DNA from 3 places in the Paenibacillus sp. GM1FR genome. Region 2 is predicted to be linked to each of the others. Evidence: predicted binding sites of a transcription regulator. Region 2 holds the regulator's gene; each other region holds the start of a gene.
What was found. The regulator NrdR, encoded in region 2, represses ribonucleotide reductase genes. The targets are predictions, from matches to a motif close to AACACNATATATNGTGTT.

Region 1: PAEAM_RS16740 (anaerobic ribonucleoside triphosphate reductase) is a predicted target of NrdR. The motif match lies at 4,580-4,597, and genes of this name have one in related genera.
Region 3: PAEAM_RS24755 (adenosylcobalamin-dependent ribonucleoside-diphosphate reductase) is a predicted target of NrdR. The motif match lies at 5,265-5,282, and genes of this name have one in related genera.

The regions. Positions count from the first base shown of each region.
Region 1 is NZ_MKZL01000022.1:239,191-246,898, reverse strand. Features, by position in the region: gene PAEAM_RS16755 (GGDEF domain-containing protein) at 182-1,294, shown strand; gene PAEAM_RS16750 (aldo/keto reductase family protein) at 1,434-2,372, opposite strand; gene PAEAM_RS16745 (hybrid sensor histidine kinase/response regulator) at 2,526-4,163, opposite strand; gene PAEAM_RS16740 (anaerobic ribonucleoside triphosphate reductase) at 4,645-6,606, shown strand; gene nrdG (anaerobic ribonucleoside-triphosphate reductase activating protein) at 6,603-7,112, shown strand; gene PAEAM_RS16730 (methyl-accepting chemotaxis protein) at 7,331-7,708, shown strand, end outside.
Region 2 is NZ_MKZL01000059.1:1,613-9,320, forward strand. Features, by position in the region: gene PAEAM_RS26080 (ATP-binding protein) at 1-979, opposite strand, end outside; tRNA gene PAEAM_RS26085 (tRNA-Ala) at 1,230-1,302, opposite strand; gene nrdR (transcriptional regulator NrdR) at 1,571-2,038, opposite strand; gene PAEAM_RS26095 (alpha/beta-type small acid-soluble spore protein) at 2,155-2,376, shown strand; gene PAEAM_RS26100 (lytic transglycosylase domain-containing protein) at 2,459-3,022, opposite strand; gene coaE (dephospho-CoA kinase) at 3,019-3,615, opposite strand; gene PAEAM_RS26110 (manganese efflux pump) at 3,625-4,398, opposite strand; gene mutM (DNA-formamidopyrimidine glycosylase) at 4,541-5,368, opposite strand; gene polA (DNA polymerase I) at 5,487-7,708, opposite strand, start outside.
Region 3 is NZ_MKZL01000054.1:99,628-107,335, forward strand. Features, by position in the region: gene PAEAM_RS24730 (N-acetylmuramoyl-L-alanine amidase family protein) at 1-168, opposite strand, end outside; gene PAEAM_RS24735 (YqzE family protein) at 364-582, shown strand; gene PAEAM_RS24740 (hypothetical protein) at 703-1,653, opposite strand; gene PAEAM_RS24745 (YqhG family protein) at 1,865-3,049, opposite strand; gene PAEAM_RS24750 (DEAD/DEAH box helicase) at 3,053-4,816, opposite strand; gene PAEAM_RS24755 (adenosylcobalamin-dependent ribonucleoside-diphosphate reductase) at 5,344-7,708, shown strand, end outside.

The sequences.
Region 1 (7,708 bases), on a different contig from region 2:
TTTGATTTAGATTAAGTATAAATCTCATTGCATATTGAAGTCAATATCACTCTAACATCCTGTATATGCAAATAAAACATCTTTCCCAGCAATCCCCTCATAAATTTGGGATATTATGGTTCGCTACAGCACCACTTTTCAGATAAAATATAGGGATGTGCGTAAAAAGGGGGAATGTCGGTTGTTTAGCACTTTTTTCATTAATATCTGTGTCATGATTACGTTTATGTATGTGTCCGGGATCATCGCAAAGTTCTATAGTATCCGATTGCCTTTTCCCTCGTTACGTGTTCAGTTGATCGGCGGCTTATTATTCGGTATATATGGCACAGTACTCATGAACTATTCTTTCCCTCTGAACGAAACTACGATTGTAGATCTACGGCATCTGGCCATCGTTACCGCAGCGGTATATATGGGAGGATTGGCTTCGGTCGTTACGGGACTCATGATCTCGGTCATTCGTATTCTGATGTTCGGCTTATCATCCTCTGCCATAGATGCAGGTTTTGTCATGACTCTGATCGGACTGTCCGGTGTATACTTCGCCTATGCTCCCTGGTCCAGACTGACCAAAATAATTACAATGAATCTGCTTGGCATGACATTAATCTTTATCATCCTTATGTTGAATACAGACAGCATGAATTCATTAATGAAGATATATCCGTTACAAATGACCATTTCTTTTGCCGGTGGAATATTTATCTATTTCATTGCAGAATTCATTAATAAATCTAATGAAATGTTATTTCTATTGGAAAAAAGAGCTTCTACCGATCATCTTACCAACCTGAGCAATCGACGACAGTTCGAAAAATCACTTCAACTGGAACTCCAGCGTGCGCGGGATTATCAACAGAAGCTTTCCTTGCTTGCCATTGATATTGACCGATTCAAAAAGGTAAACGACACCTATGGTCATTCCGCTGGCGATGCGGTCCTGAAGCAACTTGGACAACTGCTTGTTGAGCATGCACGTTCTGCTGATATCGTGTCACGAAACGGTGGGGAGGAATTCGCCATTCTCTTGCTCGACTGTGGACACCGTCAGGCCGTGGCTACCGCCGAATCTATACGACAGGCTGTAGAGAAATACCATTTTGCTCTGCCCGACGGGCACACGACACGTCTAACCATCTCCATTGGTGTAGCCGTGTATCCCGATCATTGTGATGATCATGACGATGATGACTTCTTCGAACAGGCCGATCGTGCTTTATATGAAGCCAAGAATACAGGGCGTAACCGTGTGTGTGCCTTAACTTTTCGTTCCTTGCCTCTTACGCTTTAAAGTAAGATCTAACCTTTCAATAAACTAACCTTTCAACCTTTTCAAAAAAGGGATGTCTGGCTCGCCTATCCAGGCGCACAGGACATCCCTCTTTTTATGGATCATTACATATCATCTCAGCTTGTGTGCTGACAGGAAATCAAGCAAGAATGCTCTCAATCTCTTCGATAATGGCAGCATCTAGCTTCACGCCAGATGCTGCCGCGTTCTCTTTTACCTGCTCGGGACGACTCGCCCCTACAAGTGCACTGGATACATTGTTCTGGCGCAGAATCCAGGCAAGGGCCAATTGGCCAACCTTCAGATCCAGCTTGTCCGCCACTTCAATCAGTTGACGAACTTTTCCGATACGATCCGCATTGATCTTTCCTTCGTCCCATCCTAGCTTGGCAGCACGGCTATTCTCTGGGATATCGGAAACGGACGTATATTTCCCGGTCAATAGACCTTGAGCAAGCGGGGAGTATACAACTTGTCCGATGCCTTTACGCTCGCCGAGCGGGATAATCTCATTTTCAATATAACGGTCAAACATGTTGTACACCGGCTGATTGACCACGATACGATCGAGGAGCAGACGATCTGCTGTACCTAGTGCATCTTCCATCTGAGCCGCAGTCCACTGGCTGACGCCAACATATAAGACTTTGCCTTGGCGTACCAGATCATCAAGAGCGCGGAGTGTTTCTTCAATTGGTGTTTCAGTATGATAACGATGGCAGTAATAGATGTCGACATATTCAACGCCCAGGCGCTTCAAGCTGGCTTCACATTGCTCCTTGATATGTTTGCGAGACAACCCCTGGTCATTCGGACCATCACCCATTTTGCCAAATACTTTGGTTGCAAGTACATAAGAGTCACGGGAATATGCTTTGAGCGTCTGCCCCAGCAGTTCTTCTGCTGCACCCCGTTCGTATACATTGGCAGTATCAAAAAAGTTAATGCCTTCATCAAATGCAGTTTCAATTGATTTCACCGCATTCTCACGTTCCACATACCCTCCGTACGTCAGCCAGCTTCCCAGGCTGATCTCGCTTACTTTCAGTCCGCTTCCACCTAATCTGCGATAATCCATTGATTGCATATCCTCCTCTGTTGGTTATAAAGATGAAGTTCACTTTCTATTGTAACGTAACCAGCTCGGAATAAAAGGGCTTTGGCTCAGAAAATGGAAAATGAAAAAAAGCGCACCTATAAGGTGCGCCGAATAAAAATCTATGATCATGATCTAAGGCAAAGTAATGCTCAATGCATTCAACAGATCAGCCTGTCTGACCGGCTTGGTCAGAACAGCATCAAAGGCTTCTGCTTCATGCAATTCAATGTGCATACCATAAGGAACAAGAACAATGACGGGCAGATTCTCCAGTCGCTGTTTCAGTTCATGTACAAAATCAACCGCGCCGCCTTCCATTAATCCCATATCCACAACGGCTACATCCGGCATGAATCCTTCCTTGATCCAATCATGCGCTAATGTCACACCCGAGGTCATGTGTACATCCATCTCCCACCTACGCATCAGGGAAGAGACACCTTGCAAAATGTCAGGGTCCTTGGCAAGCAACACCTTTTTCCCTTTTAACCGCTGCTGAACACTTGCGAGTTGAGGTAACTCCCAGTATCTGCGCAACGGAAGGGAGATGTTGAATTCCGTCTCATTTTCCTTCACACTGCTCACCTGAATACGGCCATGCATGAGAATGGCAAGATTCTGGCTTACAGCTAAACCCAGATTGCTTCCAATCAGTTTTTGGATATTCAAATTTTCATCTTGGCTGTTAAAGGTTGGTGTCTTCTTGTCCGATAACATCTGACCCGTGTACTTCACCTTGAGCTGAAGTGTACCGGTCTCCTCCAATTCTCCTCCGTTCACCACTGCTGTGATCAGAACGGAACCTTCACGCGTTGAATCGAGAGCATATTGAATGACGTGTGCAAGCAACTGTCCAATCTTGACTTCATCACCAACGAACACTTGAGATACATTCAGTTCAAGATTTAATCCCAGCTCAATGTTCTTGCCCGTCGCAATCCCGGCATAGAGATACACGGTATTCTCAATGGTGCCTACCAGATCAAACGGATCATCATGTATAACCGTTTTACCTGCTTCATTAATGTTGAAATTCATCATATTATTCAGCAAGGAAAGCAGAATATTGCCGCTTGTCTCAATCATGTTCACATATTCGGACTGCTCCTCAGGCATATCCGGTGTGCGCATCAGATCTGTCAGTCCCAAAATACCGTTCAAAGGATTGCGAATCTCGTGACTCATTAGCTTCAACATCTGTGTTTTGGTCATAGCCTCAGATTCGGCACGTTCTTTCTCTGCCTGGAGCTGTTCTTGCATTTGTTCCGAATCACTCAATTTCTGCTCCTGAACATGCAACGTGCTTTCCAGATCAACAACATAACCCAGGAATACAGCCATTGCCTTCAGTGTCTTCATATCGGTTTCGCTGATCACATAACCAGGATCATCCATCAGACAGATGGTGCCAAATGTTTCGCCCGATCTTCTCATAATAGGCACGCCCACGAAGAAGCGATTGCCAAGTCCGCTCGTAACGCCCATGGATCGTGTCATCGGATGTTCACATGTATCCGGGATCGTAAGAACGCTACCGTTGTCTCTTAATACCAGGCTGCAATATGAATCCGTAAATGGAAGTGCACTGCCTTTAACAACTAACTCTTCCGTACGATTAAAGGCCTCTAAAATGACATTGGTCACCCCGTCATTCGTGGCAACAAAGATGGTATTGACCTTCAATATACCACTTAATACGTCTACGATATGAGCCGCAGCTTCCTTTATATCTTCATAGAAGCCTCTTGTAATGCCTTCTGCCGTCCCCATGATTCACCCCTCTTATCTTAGCTGCACTTTCAAATCTGTATTTCAGAATGTTTAATCACGTACAGGGGTCATCAAAAATCCGAATAGCTGTCACAATCTATACTTATATGATTAACACCGTAGAAGTATAAGAGAATCATACTCCCTGCCTATTGCCCATTTGTGGACAAAAGCAGGTCTTAAACGGATGGTTTAACGACCGCGAATTCATTGCAACTCGCCTTTTCAACTTGATTAAAGTCCATCTTGTCCAACTTCGAATATTATCCTTGCAAGATAACTAGAAATTATACGCTTCTACTCAGACTTTGGAAACCTTTATCCGCAGCAATTAAGGGAAAGCCCACTTTGTTCAGTAAGCTGTGTGATCATGATCACACCCAAAAAACCACATATAGTTTATAAATGGATAATACGAATCTACATATAGTATTTAACGTGAATTGAATGATAACCAAAATCATTTTAGGAGGAACCTTACATGAACATGCTTGAGTATGCCACTCCACCGGCATCCGATCCATTATCCGACCTGGGAAGACGAATTATTGGCGCAGAAGACGCCGATACGCTGAGGGAGAATGCGAATCTGAACGGGGACTCCTTCAGCGGTAAGATGAGCAGGCTCGGTTCGGAGACCGCCAAGTGGCATGCTCTGCGTCATGTGTTGCCGGAAGAGCTTGCCCAAGCTGTGGAGAACGGAGATCTGTATGTACACGATCTGGATCAGTATGCTCTTGGAACGACCAACTGCATCTTTATCCCGTTTGACCGTCTCCTCGCTGCGGGTTTCAACACAGGCAACGGATCGGTTCGCACACCTCAGACGATCATGTCCGCAATGGCCCTGGTTGCGATCATCTTCCAATCCCAGCAGAACAGTCAATATGGCGGTGTATCGGCCAATAAGATTGACTGGGATTTGGCCCCTTATGTACAGCGATCGTTCCGCAAACATTATCGCAAAGGGCAACGGCTCTTTGGTGAAAATGTTCTGATCGGGGATGAACAGCTTCATCTGGATAGCATCGAAGCGAAGAATCAATGTCCGCGGGCATATGCCTTCGCCTATGAAGAGACTGTATTGGAGACAGGACAAGCTGCTGAATCACTGATTCATAACCTGAATACGATGAGCAGCCGGGCAGGTGGTCAGATTCCATTTACTTCACTGAACTATGGATTATGTACATCAGCAGAAGGTCGGTTGGTATCACGCTCGTTGCTGGAAGCAACCATTCGTGGCTTGGGCAACGGGGAGACTCCCGTGTTCCCTCAACATATTTTCCAATGTAAACAGGGGATCAATCAGGCTCAAGGTGAGCCGAACTATGATCTGTTCCGGCTCGCAGTCACCTGTTCATCCCGGCGGATGTATCCTAACTTTGTCAATGTGGATGCCTCTTTCAATCTGCCTTTCTATCATCCGGAAGATCCGGATACGATCATCGCAACGATGGGATGCCGCACACGTACACTGGCTGACCGGTTTGGTCGCAATCGTCAAAGTGGTAAAGGTAATCTGTCCTTCAACACCATTAACCTCGTCAAGCTCGGCATCCGGTTTGGCATCTGCCAAGGTGCCAGAGCTGTCGCTGACCGGGCCGGATTCTATACTGCTTTGGAGTCGGTTATGCATAATGCCGCTTCCGGCCTGCTGCACCGCTACCGAATTCAGACATTGCAGCCTGCCAAGGCATCGGACTTCATGATGCGGGAGGGTGTATGGGAAGGTGGAGAACAGCTTGACCCGAACGAGCCCGTTGCCGATCTATTAAAGCATGGAACATTATCTCTTGGTTTTATCGGTCTCGCGGAATGTATGACAGCTCTCTATGGGCGTCATCATGGGCAGGACCCTCATGTACACCGCGAAGCGCTCAACATTATTCGGACCATGAGAGAGTTCTGTGACCGGATGAGCGAGCAGCATAACTTGAATATCACCCTGTTTGCCACACCTGCTGAAGGGTTGTCCGGCAAATTCACGAAGATCGACAGAGCCCATTATGGCATTATTCCCGGGGTTAATGATCGTGAGTATTATACGAACTCATTCCATATCCCGGTCTATCACACTCTTCCAGCTTATCGGAAGATTGAACTGGAGGCCCCATTCCACACGTTATGTAACGCGGGTGCAATCTCCTATGTGGAGCTTGACGGAAACGTTCGAGCCAACACCGCAGCTTTCCTGCGAATTGTACAGTATGCACTGGCGCAGGATATCGGTTATTTCTCCATTAATCATCCGATTGATCGCTGCCCTGCATGTGGTTATGAAGGCGTCATTGGGGATGTATGCCCAAACTGTGAAGCCCACGAGAACCATGTACACTTCCAGCGGTTACGCCGCGTAACTGGCTATCTGACCGGGGATTACAAAGTACGCTTCAATGCTGCGAAGCAAGCCGAAGTGCGGGATCGGGTGAAACACCGGTGAATCTATATGGTTACATCCCGGAATCGGTGAATGAAGGAATCGGCCTGCGTGCCGTGTTGTTCATCAGCGGATGCCGTCACGCCTGTCCGGGCTGCTTCAGTCCGGATTCATGGAGCTTTCGAGCGGGTGAGCTCTTTACAGAGGAGCGGCAGCAGCAGATTCTGCATGAAGTGACGACCCATCCGTTACTGGATGGCGTTACGTTGTGTGGTGGTGATCCCTTTTTCTCGGCAGCAGAATGTACGTCTTGGGTCCAGCAACTCCGCGCTACACGTCCTGATCTGACGGTATGGGCCTACACGGGATTCGAATATGAAGAACTGATTACCGACCCTGCAAGAGCGGAGCTTGCTCGATTGTGCGATGTCATTATTGACGGTCGATACGTTGAAGCGGAGCGTGATGTCTCCCTTCCCTTCCGCGGCAGTCGGAATCAACGTTTGATTGATGTCCGTGCAACACTAGCCACTCGAACCATCGTTACAATGCAGCTCAGTATGCGGTAAACATTGGTTTTATTCCCCTCACAACAATTAGTAAGGCACGGGTCCCCGGGGACTCGTGTCTTTTTCGCGTATAGCCGCCTTCTTTAAAGAAATAAGTTTTATCCATTCTCTCTACTTTCTTCTCTATTGCATGACGATATATTATATAGGTAGTTAGTAATTTAGCATTTAAAATTTAACCGTTTACATAAGGTAACCAGGGAGGAATCATCTTTTATATGGATATTGTTCAAGCATTAATTACGTGTATGCCTTTCTTTCGAGACACCATCCGTCAGGATGTAACCATGTCCATTATTGATCAAGAAAAATTCTTATATTTCTCAGCAGGAGAATCGTTAAAGCAACTGAATTATCAACCAGGCGACCCACTATTGGATGGAAATCGAAATTTTGCTGATCTCAACGGCGGTACAGTCAAACGATTTGATCACTACCCTAAAGATTTATTCGGTGTTCCTTTTGACGTGGCTTTTATCCCCATTAAAAATGAGAAAGGTGAAGTCATCGCCCTGTTTAATCTGCTCTACAGTATGGATGACCAGGACCAGTTGCAACAGCTCATGGATGCTACCGAAAATCTGACCAACCAGTTA
Region 2 (7,708 bases):
CACTAGTCGACCCTGCTTCTAATTGCCTACGTTCGACTTCAGCGCGGAAGAAGTTGAGTAAAATAAGCCTACGAACTCCACTACCCCGCTTATTTATTGGAATTTGATTATCACTGGTGAGCGAAAGTTTAAATAGCCCATTCCAATTGGGTTCTGTCTTAAAGTGGGGTTCCAATTCATTAGCAAGATCAGCATCCATTTCCTTTAGCTTGTCCAACGTTCTATGAGCAACACTGATTACTTGATTCCGAACCGTTTCCTTTATACTTGCGAGTTCATCCTCCACACTCTTTATTGCCTCATTTATGGCGTACTTCATTGGATCTTGAACCTCAGAATCATCATCTTTACTTGGTCTATCAGCCTGAAAAAGTGCATATTGCGGTAGTTTTTTTAAAATACTTCCCCATACAGCTTTAGCGTTGTCATCATTTAGAGAGATCAATCCATCTTCTATTTGGAGGTCTTGAAAGCTGTTCCTAATAATGTTTCTTAATTGAGGGTTAGATCTCTGATCAACACCAGTCAAATCAATACTTAGTTCACGTGCACGTTTCTTTAAATCGGCATTTTTTAATTTAATTAGATCATTAGCCCCATCTATGCTTGGATGGCTCGAATAAGAGTACACAACTTCTCTAGGTGTCTTCAAATTACAATCATATTCTTTACGAATTTCTAGTTCTCCCTGCGAGTTCAATAAGTATTCGCCTTTAAAACTTGTCAGGGAATCCGTATCAAGAACTACTTGATCTGGAAGTTCAGCGAATACACAACCAATAACAACTTTCTTGTCTTCATTAAATACACATGCATCCGACTGCTCTATTTTAACCAAACTGTTGTTAAAAAAAATCTCAAGTGCTTCAAGAACAGTTGATTTTCCTACATCATTTTTTCCAATTAGAGCTGTAAAGTTATCAAAAGGGATTTGCACTTCATTCTTATAAGAACGAAAGTTCTTAATTATTACCTTCACTAACTTCAAAGAGAATCACCTCTGGCTCAAATTTTTCTTGTTTCGCTATAATCATATAGTTATTGTATCCTATTCCTATTGCAAAAACGAGAATATTTTTCCATTTACGACAGCAAAAGACCCCCACCAGTGGCAGGAGCCTCATCATAATCTAGTTCTCTTTACCTTACGCAAGCACTAATACTTTAATTTTACTCCACAATGATAAAGAAAAAAACGGCATCTCTGCCGTTTTCTCGCCAAACTCTTATGGAGAATAGGGGGCTCGAACCCCTGACCTCATCGCTGCCAGCGATGCGCTCTCCCAGCTGAGCTAATTCCCCAAATCAATAATCCTTACTTCAAAACCTTATTTTCACTGGTTGGTTTACGCTGCATGGTGTGCTCCCAGCTGAGCTAAGGCCCCAAGATATAAAATAGATAACTTGTCCAGCACTGCTACGTTCCACAGGCGACTTCTATATCATATAAAATCCAGCTTTCGCTGTCAATCACTTTTTCAAGATCCAAAGTGATTGGAGAAGAACAACCGATTTCTCTGGTACACACGGACTGGAACTCCAGACTGCTCTTCTCCCTTTACCAACTTCACTAATCCTCCAGATCGTCTTTGGACAACAGGGATTTCAGTTCTTTCATGAACATATTGATATCTTTGAACTGGCGGTATACCGACGCAAAACGGACATAAGCCACTTCATCGACTGGAAACAACTGTTCCATCAATAGCTCACCAATCTGGCGACTCTCCACTTCAGCATCGGCTGTATTACGCAGAGATTTCTCCACCTCAGATACCATCATCTCCAGGGTCTCTACGGAGACTGGACGTTTCTCACAGGCACGAATAAGCCCGCGGAGAATTTTGTCCCGGCTGAACTCTTCACGACTGCCATCTTTCTTAATGACAATCAGTGGAGTCTCCTCAATCATCTCAAACGTTGTAAATCTTCGGGCACACTGCTCACACTCACGGCGACGACGAATGGATTTTGCTTCGTTGGCCGGACGCGAATCAAGCACTTTGGTACCCATATAACCGCAATAAGGACACTTCAAAACAGATCACTTCCCACGTTTTACTTTTTACCACATATTCCCTGTACTGATTTTGTAATGAAAAACGCATTGCCGACACATAATACTTTTACCAACCCGCGAGGAGGTGAACAGCAATGGCACAAAGCAATGGTAACTCCAACAACTTGGTGGTAACTAAAGCTTCCGCAGCACTCGAGCAAATGAAATATGAAGTTGCTCAAGAACTCGGAATCAGCATCCCACAAGACGGATACCAAGGTAACATGACTTCTTACGAGAACGGTTCGATCGGTGGATACATCACGAAGCGTCTGGTAACAATTGCAGAACAGCAATTGGCAGGTCAATACCAATAATATCTGCATCGTAATACGCTACACAGAGGAGCATGGAGCGGCCGGTGAATAACCGGCCTGCTCTGTGCTTCTACTTATATACTTAGAACGTATTATAGATCTTTACATACTGATTATAATAGTAAATGACTCTTTGTACATAGTGACGCGTCTCACCAAACGGAATATCTTTCACTGTATCGAACGAGCCATCCCATACACCATCTCTAAGCCAACTGTTTACTTTGCCTGGTCCCGCATTATATGCAGCGATCATAACTGCTTCATTGCCATCGAATTGATCAGACAGATTCCGCAGATACCATGTACCTAATTGAATATTTCGTTCAGGCTCGTGCTTCAATTCCTCCAGCGAAGTGTCGGGAATTTTGGCTTGTTCCAGTATCCAATTCGCCGTGTCCGGCATCAGTTGCATGAGCCCAATGGCACCTCGTTTGGATTCCTTGCTTGTCTTAAAATTGGTCTCCACCTTGATAATGGAAGCAATCAGAAACGGATCAACCTCATAACTCTGAGATTGGGCACGGATCTCTTCCTTATAATGTATGGGATAGAACCATGCCATCCAGTTTGTATTCAGAAATAACACCAGTACAAAGGACACAAACATCAACAGCAGTAAACGTTTCTTACGCAATATTCTCATAACAAACCCTTACGCTGTAGATATGAGTCAATTTGCTGCTCCGTCGCAGGCCATAAGCCGCTGTTATCGATGACAATGTCTGCCAGCTGTTTTTTGCGCTCAATATCCATCTGTACATCCATTCGAGCCTCGGCCTGTGCTGCAGTCATTCCATCCCGACTCATCAAGCGATCTCGTTGCACCGATCTCGGAACATATACAACCATGACTTCCTCGAAACCGTCCTCCAGACCTGATTCGTAGAGCAAAGGAATATCAGATACCACAAGTTTATCCGGATGTTGCAACGCGTATGCAGCAGCCCGTTCGCGCATCTCTCTTCGGATCGCCGGATGTGTGATAGCCTCCAATGCCTTTCGTTCCTCTGGTTGTTCGAAAACAATACTTCCAAGCTTTTTCCGATCCAGTGTTCCATCTTCGTTCAGTATGGCTTGTCCAAACCGCTTAACAGCGGCGGCCAACACGGGATGCCCGGGCATCATAACTTCCCGGGCAATAACGTCTGCATCGATGAGCAACGCTCCCTTACTGGCGAGATAGGCGGAAACACTGCTTTTGCCTGTCGCGATCCCGCCGGTTAAGCCTATATTCATCGTTTCACCTCATAACAACTTCATTATTCCCATAATCATTAACAATAGCGCTGGCAATACAGACAGTCTTCGCATCCAGCGCAGAGCTGAGAATCGTAGGCCAACCTTCATGCCGAGTGACAGAAAAGCCCCACTAAACAGTGCAATAATGAGTGCTGTCCATAGTGTAGGGAATCCCAGAAGTGCCGCTCCCAAACCTGCTCCAAACGCATCCAGAGACAGGGCAATACCCAGCCACATCGCTTCTTGAGCAGATATACTCCCCGAGTTATCCATATCCGCCTTGGAGGGACTGCGAAGGATCTGAATGACAACGCCCAGCTTGCGCAGCTCCAGTGTAAATACCATTCGTTCCAGTGATCCATTTGAAGCCGACTGCTCCAGATCCAGTGCAAGCACCTGATTCCTGCCCTTTGAATCCGACAGTCTCTCTTGTGCTTCTCCCACTCCAGTTACCTTTGCTTCTGCTGCCTCACCCATTCCAGTGTCTGTTTCCAGCTGTTCTTTGCCTTGCTTTCGAATTAGTTGCAACAGTGACCATGCACCAATACCTATCAATATGACGGCTCCCACGATCGAAGCGATATCCGGTGACACCACATGGGACAACAACACACCTACTTGCATCGACAAGGCAATAACCAATCCTGAACAGATCGAAATAACAGCGATAGATAACAGGGGAATCTTAGTCCTCCGTAACCCATATGTAATCCCGACTCCAAAACCATCTAAACTAAGCGCCAAAGCAAGCGCCAGCAATGAAATAAAATGATGCAGCACCCCGGACTCCTCCTCTGTGCGGTACTCGTGCCAACTGAAGATGCCAGTATGGGTATACGCCCGCTTATTTCTGCCATATCAGTATATGGAGGGAGGAATCCAAGGGTGCTATGATTTCATCATTTCGTTCATTCAGTTCATGTTACAGCAGCTGACAGTTCGGACAAAAATGCGTGCCACGGCCACCAACCACCGTTTTTTCAATTAACGTACCACAAGTTGTACAAGGTTCTGATTTGCGTCCATAGATTTTCAGTTGATGCTGGAACATCCCCATCTCACCCTGTCCATTCACATAGGACTTGATGGATGATCCACCTGCATTCACTGCATCTTGCAGCGTAGCCACAATCGCTTCATGAAGCACCGTTAACTGAGCTTCGGTCAGTGTCTTGGCGATGGTCTCGGGATGGATACCTGCGCGAAATAGAGCCTCGTCCACATAAATATTCCCGATACCAACCACATATGCCTGATTTAAAAGTACAGCCTTGATTTTGGTTGTACGCTTGCCAACCGCCTCGCGGAATGCAGTTACCGTAAAGGCTGGATCAAGCGGCTCCAGTCCCAGCTTCAGCAGAGGTTTGGACACCAGTTCCTCACCTGCATTGAACAGATGCATCGTACCAAATTGACGCACATCCTTATAACGTAATTCCGTACCATCATTAAAATGGAAGATCACATGTGTATGTTTCTCCACATCTTCATGCTGCTCGTACACACCGTACCTTCCTTCCATCCGCAGATGGGAGACAAGCACCAGCCCGTCCAGCAAAATACGCAAAAACTTGCCGCGGCGCTCCACGCCAATGACGGTATGTCCCGCGAGTTCCATTGCAAATGCATCTATGTCGTCCGGCCGCTGAATAATCCGCGGCAAGCTAACGGTAACATGATCAATCGTTTTGCCCACAATAAGTTGATTCAATGTTCTTCTGACTGTTTCGACTTCCGGTAATTCCGGCATGATGTTCTCACCTCCCCTATATTATAACGGAAGATAGCGCTCAGCGGGACCCTTTTCTTATATCTCAAACATGGAAGGGCCTATTGTAAAATACCGGAAAAACCGCGCAGCACTTGATTTATTTCGCTTCGTACCAGTTATCACCAAAGCTGACTTCGGCTTTCAGCGGAACCGACAGTTCCAAAGCTTTTTCCATAACAGAAGGTACTAACTCTTTCATCAGTTCCAATTCATCCGCAGGCACTTCGAATACAAGTTCATCGTGCACCTGAAGCAACATACGGCTCTTCAACTTGCGTTCCCGCAACGCTTCATCCATCTGTACCATGGCCAGCTTGATGATATCTGCCGCTGTTCCCTGAATCGGTGTATTCATCGCCGTACGCTCTGCGAAGGAACGCAGATTGAAGTTGCTGGCATTAATCTCTGGCAGGTAGCGACGACGTTCCAACAGCGTTTTGACGTAACCATCCTGGCGAGCTTCCTTCACAATATCATCCATATATCGGCGCACACCCTGGAATACTTCAAAATACTGATCTATAAACTGCGCGGCCTCTTTACGTGTAATGTGCAGGTTCTGTGATAAGCCATAATCACTTATGCCATACACGATACCAAAGTTAACTGCCTTCGCGGAACGACGCATATCCCCATCCACATCCTCAGGCTTCACACCGAATACATCCGAAGCTGTCTTTGTATGAATATCCATATCGTTGACAAACGCTTCCTTCAAGCGCTCATCGTCCGAAATGTGGGCCAGTACTCGCAGTTCAATCTGGGAATAGTCTGCTGCCAAAATGGACCATCCTGGCTCGGAAGGAACAAATACCTTCCGGATTTTGCGACCTTCTTCCATCCGAATCGGAATGTTCTGCAAGTTCGGGAATTGACTGCTAAGTCGTCCCGTTGCAGCAATGGTCTGACGATAATACGTATGCACCTTGCCATCCCGATTGGATATCTCTTTGAGCAATCCTTCCACATAAGTGGATTGCAGCTTGGCAAGCTGACGATATTGCAGAATATGCTTGACCACATCATTATAAGGAGCCAATTTCTCCAATACTTCCGCATCTGTGGAATAACCCGTTTTTGTTTTCTTCACCACTGGCAAGCCCAGTCTATCAAATAAAATCTCACCCAGTTGCTTTGGTGAATTCAGATTAAATTCCGTTCCTGACAGCTTGTAAATCTCAGCCATCAACCTGCTGATCTGTTCTTCAAACTCACTGCCCAAAGCCTGTAGATCGGCTGTATTGGCCTTGATACCCTGTTTCTCCATGTCCGCCAATATGCGTGACAAAGGCATCTCCAGTTCATGGAACAGTGAATTCATCTCATCGGTTTCCAACACCTGCTCCTGAAGTGGAATAATGGCTGCTACTGCAGCAGCCTTCCGACATAGGAAATCCCCCAGTATTTCTACTTCCGGTACCTTGTACTTGGCCCCTTTGCCCATAACCGTGTCATCCTCCACAAGTGACGGCAGACCATACTTGGTCGTGAGTCCACTAATCGTCTGGTTGGATTCCGTTGGATCAAGCAAATACGCTGCCAGTTGTACATCAAATGACGCACCAGCGAATTCAATGTCATGCGCATGCAGGGCCAGGTCCACACGATGAAGATCATAACCGCGCTTCGGCTGCTCTGAATCACCAAGCCATGCCCGCACTGGAGCAGCAGCCTCGGAATGAAGCAATTCGGGAGATATGAACGTATACATTCCAGCGGAACCTACAGCTAGTCCAATCAGTTTCGCTTGGTGCGGGTTATCCCCATGTGTCTCCACGTGGAGCACATCAATGGAATCGAGGGAACTGAACAGCTCACTGATGTTGTCCTCTGTTGCAATGGAGGATTCAACTTCGGCAGCAGGGACCGCTTCCTGTTCAGAACCGATGCTGCCACTGAACGACAGGCGTTCGAGCAAGGATTTGAATTCCAGCTTGGCCAATGCAGGGCCCGCATTTTCTTCTTTTAATCCAGCGAATTGCATATCCTCCCACGTCTGCTCCAGCGGAACTTCCCGGTGAATCGTCGCGAGTTGTTTGCTCATCCGGGCATCTTCGGCATGGGCCTCGATCTTTTCTTTCATCTTGCCTTTCAGCTCACTAGTGCCGTTCAGCACATCTTCTACCGATCCGAACTGGTGCAGCAGCTTCAACGCTGTTTTCTCTCCAACCCCGGGAATCCCTGGAATGTTATCGGACGCATCGCCCATCAGACCCTTGAGATCAATAATTTGCAGCGGCGTCAGACCATAACGCTCCTTAATCTGAGCAGGATCATACAGCTCAATATCGGTTACCCCTTTACGCGTCAGCCCGATAT
Region 3 (7,708 bases), on a different contig from region 2:
TGCTGCAAAGGCATGATGACTTGAGCGATAAGCATCTCCATCGGTCACTGGCAACATGGATGGACTGTTCTGGGACGGGGCTGCTTTTCCATAAGCGACATGGGGCAGCATGGGAAGACAATGGAAGCTAATGAGCAAGGCCACCGAAGCGGTCAGCAGCTTATACATGGGAATACACACTCCTTCATGAAATAGGTACCGGATGCAGATTACAGACTGTATGGATACCTTTGGCATTAGACTGTGCATTTTGAGGGTTTTCATACTCCTTTCAATAAAAAAATGTTTAACCATTGCACATCCTGCACACAATAGAACTATCGTAAGCTCCGTGAAAGTGCAGGAGCGAAGGAGGCAGAGGTTATGGCCAAAAGTGATGAGTTGGTAAAATACATTACGCAACGTGTAGTACATTATATCGATACGCCGAAGGATGAGCGGAAAGGTCGCACCAAAAGGAAAGAGCCGTGGGCGATGAAGTGGTTTGGTATGATCCCTTTTGCTGTATCCCTGTGGGTGGGGAAAAAGGAAAAAGAATTCGATACACAGTCTCATAAACGAAGTTCTTCGGGAAAAGGGTGACTATCCCTTACCTATTTCACTAATGGTAAACCAAAAGACGCAATCCCTTAATAAAATGGGAAGGCGTCTTATTTGTTGTTTTACAGGTTATCTGAATGTATCTTGAGAATTTGCTGATGATTAAGGATATACGATGTAAAAAAAGCCATCTTGCTGCAATGTGCTTAAAGGGACAAAGCGTTGAATGGATGATTTTCCACCTAGCGCTACATATAGAATAGACTCTGCTACCTGATCTGTATGCCACAGCTGATAACCGCTAACAGGTAGAGGACCGCCGTATACAACGTTACGATCACCCGCTGAGAAAACAATCTCTTGATTCTCCCCGTGTTGTATCACATCTTGTGCCCGGTCGGCAGCAACAGGTTTGGAGGTAATCCACAACAGATTGTCAGCCGGATTGAAGACGGGTCGCAGATGAAGTGGATCGACTGATAAAGATGGCGTTGTGGATAAATCAGTTATGCTGGCAGAGTTCTGTTTGGAATCAGCCTCCAGCAGGTTCAGGAACTCTGACGGCAGTACATCTCCGTTCGTAGCATCAATATAAAGTGCAGGATGATTAGGTTGCTCCACTTTCCAATAAGCCAGCAGGGGAAGAGCATAACCAAGATGAAGCTCTCCTCCTCCAGCAAGTAATGCCTCAAGGTTCACATGTTGTCGATCTAAGGTTTGTCCAAGAAGTTCATTGTTGTATGGTGACTGTTCTCCATGACCATATTCACTAAGCATCAACTGACCCTGCTCTGTGGCCGTAATAATCATATATCCGATCGGTTTGCCTTCAAACTCAGCTTGTACGAGCCAGCTATGTAAACCCGGCCCCAGAGGGTAGAAATCCAGGTCGGCGTTCTTCCAATGCACTTCGCCGTTAGCTGTACCAAGTGTAACAGCTTGTTGCTCTGCAAACCGTTGCACAGCAGCGGGAGCTAGCTTTTCATTCTGAATGGCATGATGTTTGGGACTATACTCTGTTGATGATGCGGGGGATAGCGAAGAGGTTTTTTGTTCCTCTGCATTGGCTATCGACCAAAAAGAGAATAGGGCAAGACAACTGAGCAAGCCCAAGGTTATACAGGTTGTTTTCCGAGCGTTGTTCCAACACGTATGAAAGAATCGTTTCAAATTTACACCTACTTTTTCATTTATCCGTTACCTGAGCGGGTCCTAGTTTCATTCTAGGGGACAGGCTATGCAAAGGTTGCCGCAACCTGTCGGGCGGCTGATCATGAATAAACACTACTTTTGCCAGCATTTGCAGGAAAAGTAGTGTCTTCGTCTATCTTAAGTGAAACATGCCGCTGCTAATGGCAGTCACTTTCACTTTGGGTTCATATTGCCAGATCATCTCGGTCCGGCGTGTCTCATACTGCAGTTTCATAGCTTCGCGATCGATTACCGCCTGTTTTGCTTTCTCTTCTTCGGCATCTGTCTCGGAGTCGATCGGTACTGCTGCCTCTGCCGCCAGTTCTACATCTGCTCCAATGGGTTTAGCGTTAGTTATATCCACAACTTTTATCAGTGGTACAGGTGGCGTGCGGTTAGAAGGGACATTCTCCGTGTCTGAGGTTATGTTACCTGGTAATTCTACCTCAGGCATATCTTCTCGGAGTACCGCCTCATAGTAGGTGTCCAACACGTCCAGCTCCAGATCAAGCCGCTCTTGGGCTTTCTCTGCCCAGCTATAATCGAGTTCCAGCAAGCGGTTCGTCAAATGAGATTCCAGAGCAGCTCCGGCATCAAATAACGAAACTTTAGCTGTCTGTACATGCATGTTCTCCGCAAGCCTCGGACTGAGGTCACGTCGGTTCAGCTTCGTGCCGAATTTTTCTATAATTTCACCCGAGCGAAGGGAGATGCCGAGAAAATGTAATTCCTCCCGTTTCAAATCACAGGCGAATTCCACCTTGAAACAGACACCAAGCCAAGGCTCATATACGGCTGGCGCTGTAGCCCGCAATTGCCGTTTGGCAGCCTGTTCGAACAGGTTCACGAAGGCACCGCCTTCACGGGCAGCCCCGAAAATCTGCTGCAGTCTGCGACTGCCATACACCACTTCTTCACGCAATATTCGTCCTGGCCCCAGCTGTGGCAGTGATGGCGTAATACCGAAGTAACGGCCTAGAATAGTTTCTTTTGGTGGCTCGCCTTGAGGACTGCCGTTGGTTACGCCATCAGGGTTAGGAACAGCAGGAGGTGATGCTTGCGCAGCTTTGGCTTCTGCTGCTTCAATGGCCTGCTGATAACTGTCAGGATCAAATATAAATGTAAAGGACATCGTCTCAGCGGGTGCTCCGGTTCGTTCCACGAACCCCCAATAATAGGGGCGATTGGTCAACGCTTTGTCCGCCTCAGGCGAGAGTTTGACTGTAACATGGGCAGGGGAACGCTCCATAATCTGACAATCCAGTGCTTCCAGATAGGTGAGAACATAAGCCTGCACTTCATGGGGAGACATGGTCATGAGTTAGCTACCTCCTTTGCGAAGATCTAACAACCCGGATACGGCAGGGCCTTCATCGTCAACCTCACGTTGAATGGAGCTCAGCGATTGTCCAAGTGAATCCATTTTACGGCGAATATCTTCATCAGTTTGTGATTCCAGCATGATTTTGTACAAACTTTTCTCAATAGACTCCTTCTTCTCCAGCCGTTCCAGAATGACATCCAGCCCGCCGATCACCATCTCAAACATATTGATCTTCTCATGCAGCAGATTCAGAATATGTTCCTCAATGGTTCCCGTCGTGGATAAATTGAAGATGTTCACGTCATTTTGCTGTCCCAGCCGGTGTACCCGACCGATCCGCTGCTCAACCCGCATAGGGTTCCAAGGCAGATCAAAGTTGATCATATGATGGCAAAATTGCAGATTAATGCCTTCACCACCCGCTTCGGTTGCAATCATGGCCTGCACACGCCCGCGGAAGAGATCCATCATCCAGTCTTTTTTGCCTCGATTCATGCCACCCCGATAGGGTACAGCCGTAAGCCCATTGTTGCGGAAATAGTTTAGCAGATACTCCTGTGTGGCCCGGTATTCGGTGAAGATAATTACTTTTTCATTCATGTTCCGAACCAGTTCCATCGTTTTCTCCGCTTTGGTATTCTCCTTGATCGCTTTAATATGGGCAACGAGTTCCCAAATCTTGTCCCGAAGGGGAGAGTCCAGCGGAAGTTTCTTCGACAGATTAACAAGCGTCACGAATACAGCATCTCGACTGCTGCACACTTCACGCTGCAATGTAACAAGGGAGAGCATGCTACTTAGGTTGCCGCCAGCTTCCTGGTACTGGTCTTTAACAAAGGAAGTCACGCCATCATAAAGCGCTTGTTCTTCAGGCGATAGTTGCAGATTCACGTTGGAGACATTCCGTTTGGTAAATTGAACGGGGCCTTCGCCGCGGCGGTTACGAATCATGACTTTGGATAACTCGTTCTTAAGCTGTTCCTGATTTTTCGGAACCCGTTTGTCTACAACAAAGTTGGCCGCAAAGTCACCCTGACGACCCAGTTGACCGGGCTTCAGCAGGTTGATCAGATTGAACAATTCACTCATATCGTTCTGAACAGGTGTAGCTGTAAGCAGCAGACAATACTTTTTGCGCAATTTCAGCATGAATTGATAGTTGGTTGTTTTCTTGTTTTTGAGCTTATGAGCCTCGTCAATAATAATCATGTCGTAATCAGTATTCAGCAGCATATCTTTATGCGGGTCACGTTTGGCTGTATCCATGGAAGCAACAACCACTTCATTCTGCCAGGAATAGGCCTTTTTCTGGGCAATAGCAGGGATGCCAAATTTTGAATTCAACTCCCGTACCCATTGCAACACAAGAGAGGCTGGCACGAGAATGAGTACCTTGGATACGAGACCCCGAACCATATATTCTTTCAGAATGAGACCGGCTTCAATGGTTTTGCCCAGACCCACCTCATCGGCGAGAATGGCCCGGCCTGACATTTCAAATAATACTCTGCGTGCAGTGTCCATCTGGTGAGGGAGTGGGGTAAGGCCTTGTAGATGCTTGAGACATTGGATCTCGTCAAAATTGGGAATAAGGTTGGTCTCTTCGGCTTGAATGCCGAGTTGAAAGAGTCGGTAATCCCCCCAAGGCCCCCCTTTATCCAGTCGTGATTCCAATTGATTAATCCAGGTCCGATCAAATTCCAACGGAACGGGCAGCTCGGCTACAGGTTGATTCATGTGGTGCGGGTTTTTCCGGTTCATGGTGTTTCCTCCCCTGCCATACGTGATGACGTTTTATTCGTAGGTAATAGTATGGACGAATGAGAGTCAGTTCATAACTATATAAGTTGAACTACATTTTATTTGCACGAACACTACGATGACAGAACAACCTTCCAATCGCTGTTATCCCCAGATTTCTTTGATTCCCTTTTCTGGAGGGGGAAATCCGGGGATAAAGGCGAACGCTTCGCTTTTTCAGGTTTTTTCTGTCCTCTCCGTTGACGTGCAAATGATTAGTTTAACTTATATTGAACCCAGAAATTTAGTAAAGGCACATGTTTTTTCTGTGCCAAAAAATTCACTGATGTCGTATTCATGCGTATGAGGGTGTGTGAAGAAGTTTGTCCGAACAGGGGAGTCTACAAAATAAGGTCTGTGATAAAAGTCATGTGGAAAATCAATATATGGTGTAATATACTGGTTTTATATCACTATATGTGGTGTTTCATCATAATTTACTTTTATAGTGAAAATGGAGATTTATTCCGGGGAGGTTGAACGTAGCGATGAAATCGAACCAACGATCGTACCAATTAGAAGGACTTAGCGAAAAAATATTTCTGGACCGATACGCCTGGAAGGACGCTGATTCGAATCATGCCAAGGTTGGAGATGTGGTATTGGTATTAACGAAGGATGATCCGAAGTTCCCAACCAAGGAAGTGGGCGAAATCATAGAACGTAAGGGTCAGCTTGTACAGGTAAGGACTCGAAGGGGAGAGATGATTGAGACAAGTGTGGAGAAATTGACACTCAACATAGAAAAAACACCGGAAGAGATGTGGGACCGTCTTGCCAAAGCGATGGCTTCTGTCGAATCCACAGCCGATCAGCGGGCAACGTGGGAGTCCAAGTTCCGCTCTGTGTTGGAAGATTGGAAGTTAGTACCCGGAGGCCGAATTGCTGCGGGTGCGGGGGCAAGCGATGAGTTGACACTCTTCAATTGTTATGTCATTCCGTCTCCGCAAGACAGTCGGGGTGGCATCATGAAGACTTTGACCGAGATGACGGAGATTATGGCACGTGGGGGAGGTGTTGGCATTAATTTGTCCTCTTTGCGTCCTCGCCGAGCGGTGGTGAAAGGTGTCAACGGATCATCCAGCGGTTCCGTATCGTGGGGCGGATTGTTCAGTTATACGACTGGACTGATTGAACAGGGCGGAAGCCGCCGGGGTGCGCTCATGCTGATGATGAATGACTGGCATCCAGATGTGCTTGATTTTATTACCGTGAAACAAACGATGGGGCAGGTGACCAATGCCAATCTGTCTGTATGTGTGAGCAACGCATTTATGGAGGCTGTCAAGCAGGACGGAGATTGGGACTTGGTTTTCCCCGATACGAACGATCCGGACTACGACATCGAGTGGAACGGGGATATGCAGCAATGGAAAGCCGCAGGTCATTCGGTGGTGCACTATCGTACACTGAAGGCGCGCGAAATCTGGCATACCATTATTGAATCAGCCTGGAAATCGGCAGAGCCCGGTGTGGTATTCATGGAGTACTACAACCAGATGTCCAACAGCTGGTACTTCAATCCGATTATCTGTACTAATCCTTGCGCAGAACAGGGTCTGCCTGCCTGGGGTGTATGTAATCTGTCTGCCATTAATCTGTCCAAATTCTACGATGAAACAAATCATGATGTGGCATGGGATGAACTGGCGGAAACCACTCGTATCTCGACTAGATTTTTGGACAATGTCATCGATGCAACACCATATCATTTTGAGGAAAATAGACTGAATCAGCAGCGTGAACGCCGGGTTGGGCTTGGCACCATGGGACTGGCAGAGCTGATGATTAAGCTGCGTATTCGATACGGCAGTCCTGAATCTCTTGTTTTTCTGGATAGACTGTATGGATTCATGGCGAAGGAGGCCTATCTGGCATCGGCAGAGATTGCAGCAGAGAAGGGAGCTTTCCCAGCTTTTGAAGCTGAACCGTATTTACAGAGTGGATTCATGAAAAACATGGTTGCGACGTACCCTGAAGTGGGAGAGGCCATCCGTAAACAGGGCATTCGAAATGTCACACTGATCACACAAGCGCCAACGGGAAGTACAGGTACGATGGTGGGCACATCAACAGGTATTGAGCCGTATTTCGCCTTCAAGTATTTCCGTCAAAGCCGTCTAGGTTATGATGAACAGTTCGTACCGATCGCACAAGATTGGCTGGATGAACATCCTGGTGAAGCTTTACCAGACTATTATGTGACGGCGATGGATTTGTCGGCTGAGAATCACATACGGGTGCAGGCAACGATTCAGCAATGGGTGGATAGTTCGATCTCGAAGACGGCCAACTGTCCGGCTGATTTTACAGTGGAGGATACGGCTGAGCTGTACGAACTGGCCTTCGACCTTGGTTGCAAGGGAGTAACGATATACCGCGACGGCAGCAGGGATGTGCAGGTGTTGTCCACGTCGAAGAAGGAAGAGACCCAAGGTGAAGATCAGAACACGGCGGAAGCTGAAGAGAAGACAGTCGTATCTGCTATAGAAAACCCGAATAATGCTGAAGTACAGGCAAGTGATGGAACTTCCAATAGCCAGGTTGGTGTTAGAACGCATTCTTCTGATCAAGCCCCGTCCTCTTCTACAGTACTGGATAAACAATACAGAAGCCGTCCTCAAGTACTGCGCGGTGCGACATACAAAATCAATACGCCATTTGGTATGGCTTACATTACGATCAATGATCTGGAGGGAACCCCGGGTGAGATCTTCCTGAACGTGGGCAAAGCGGGATCGGATGTGTTTGCCATGGCTGAGGCACTCGGTCGAGTATGCTCTCTGTTCCTTCGATACGGAGATCATGGGCAAAAGGTTGAACTGTTGATCAAACATCTCAAGGGAATCGGTG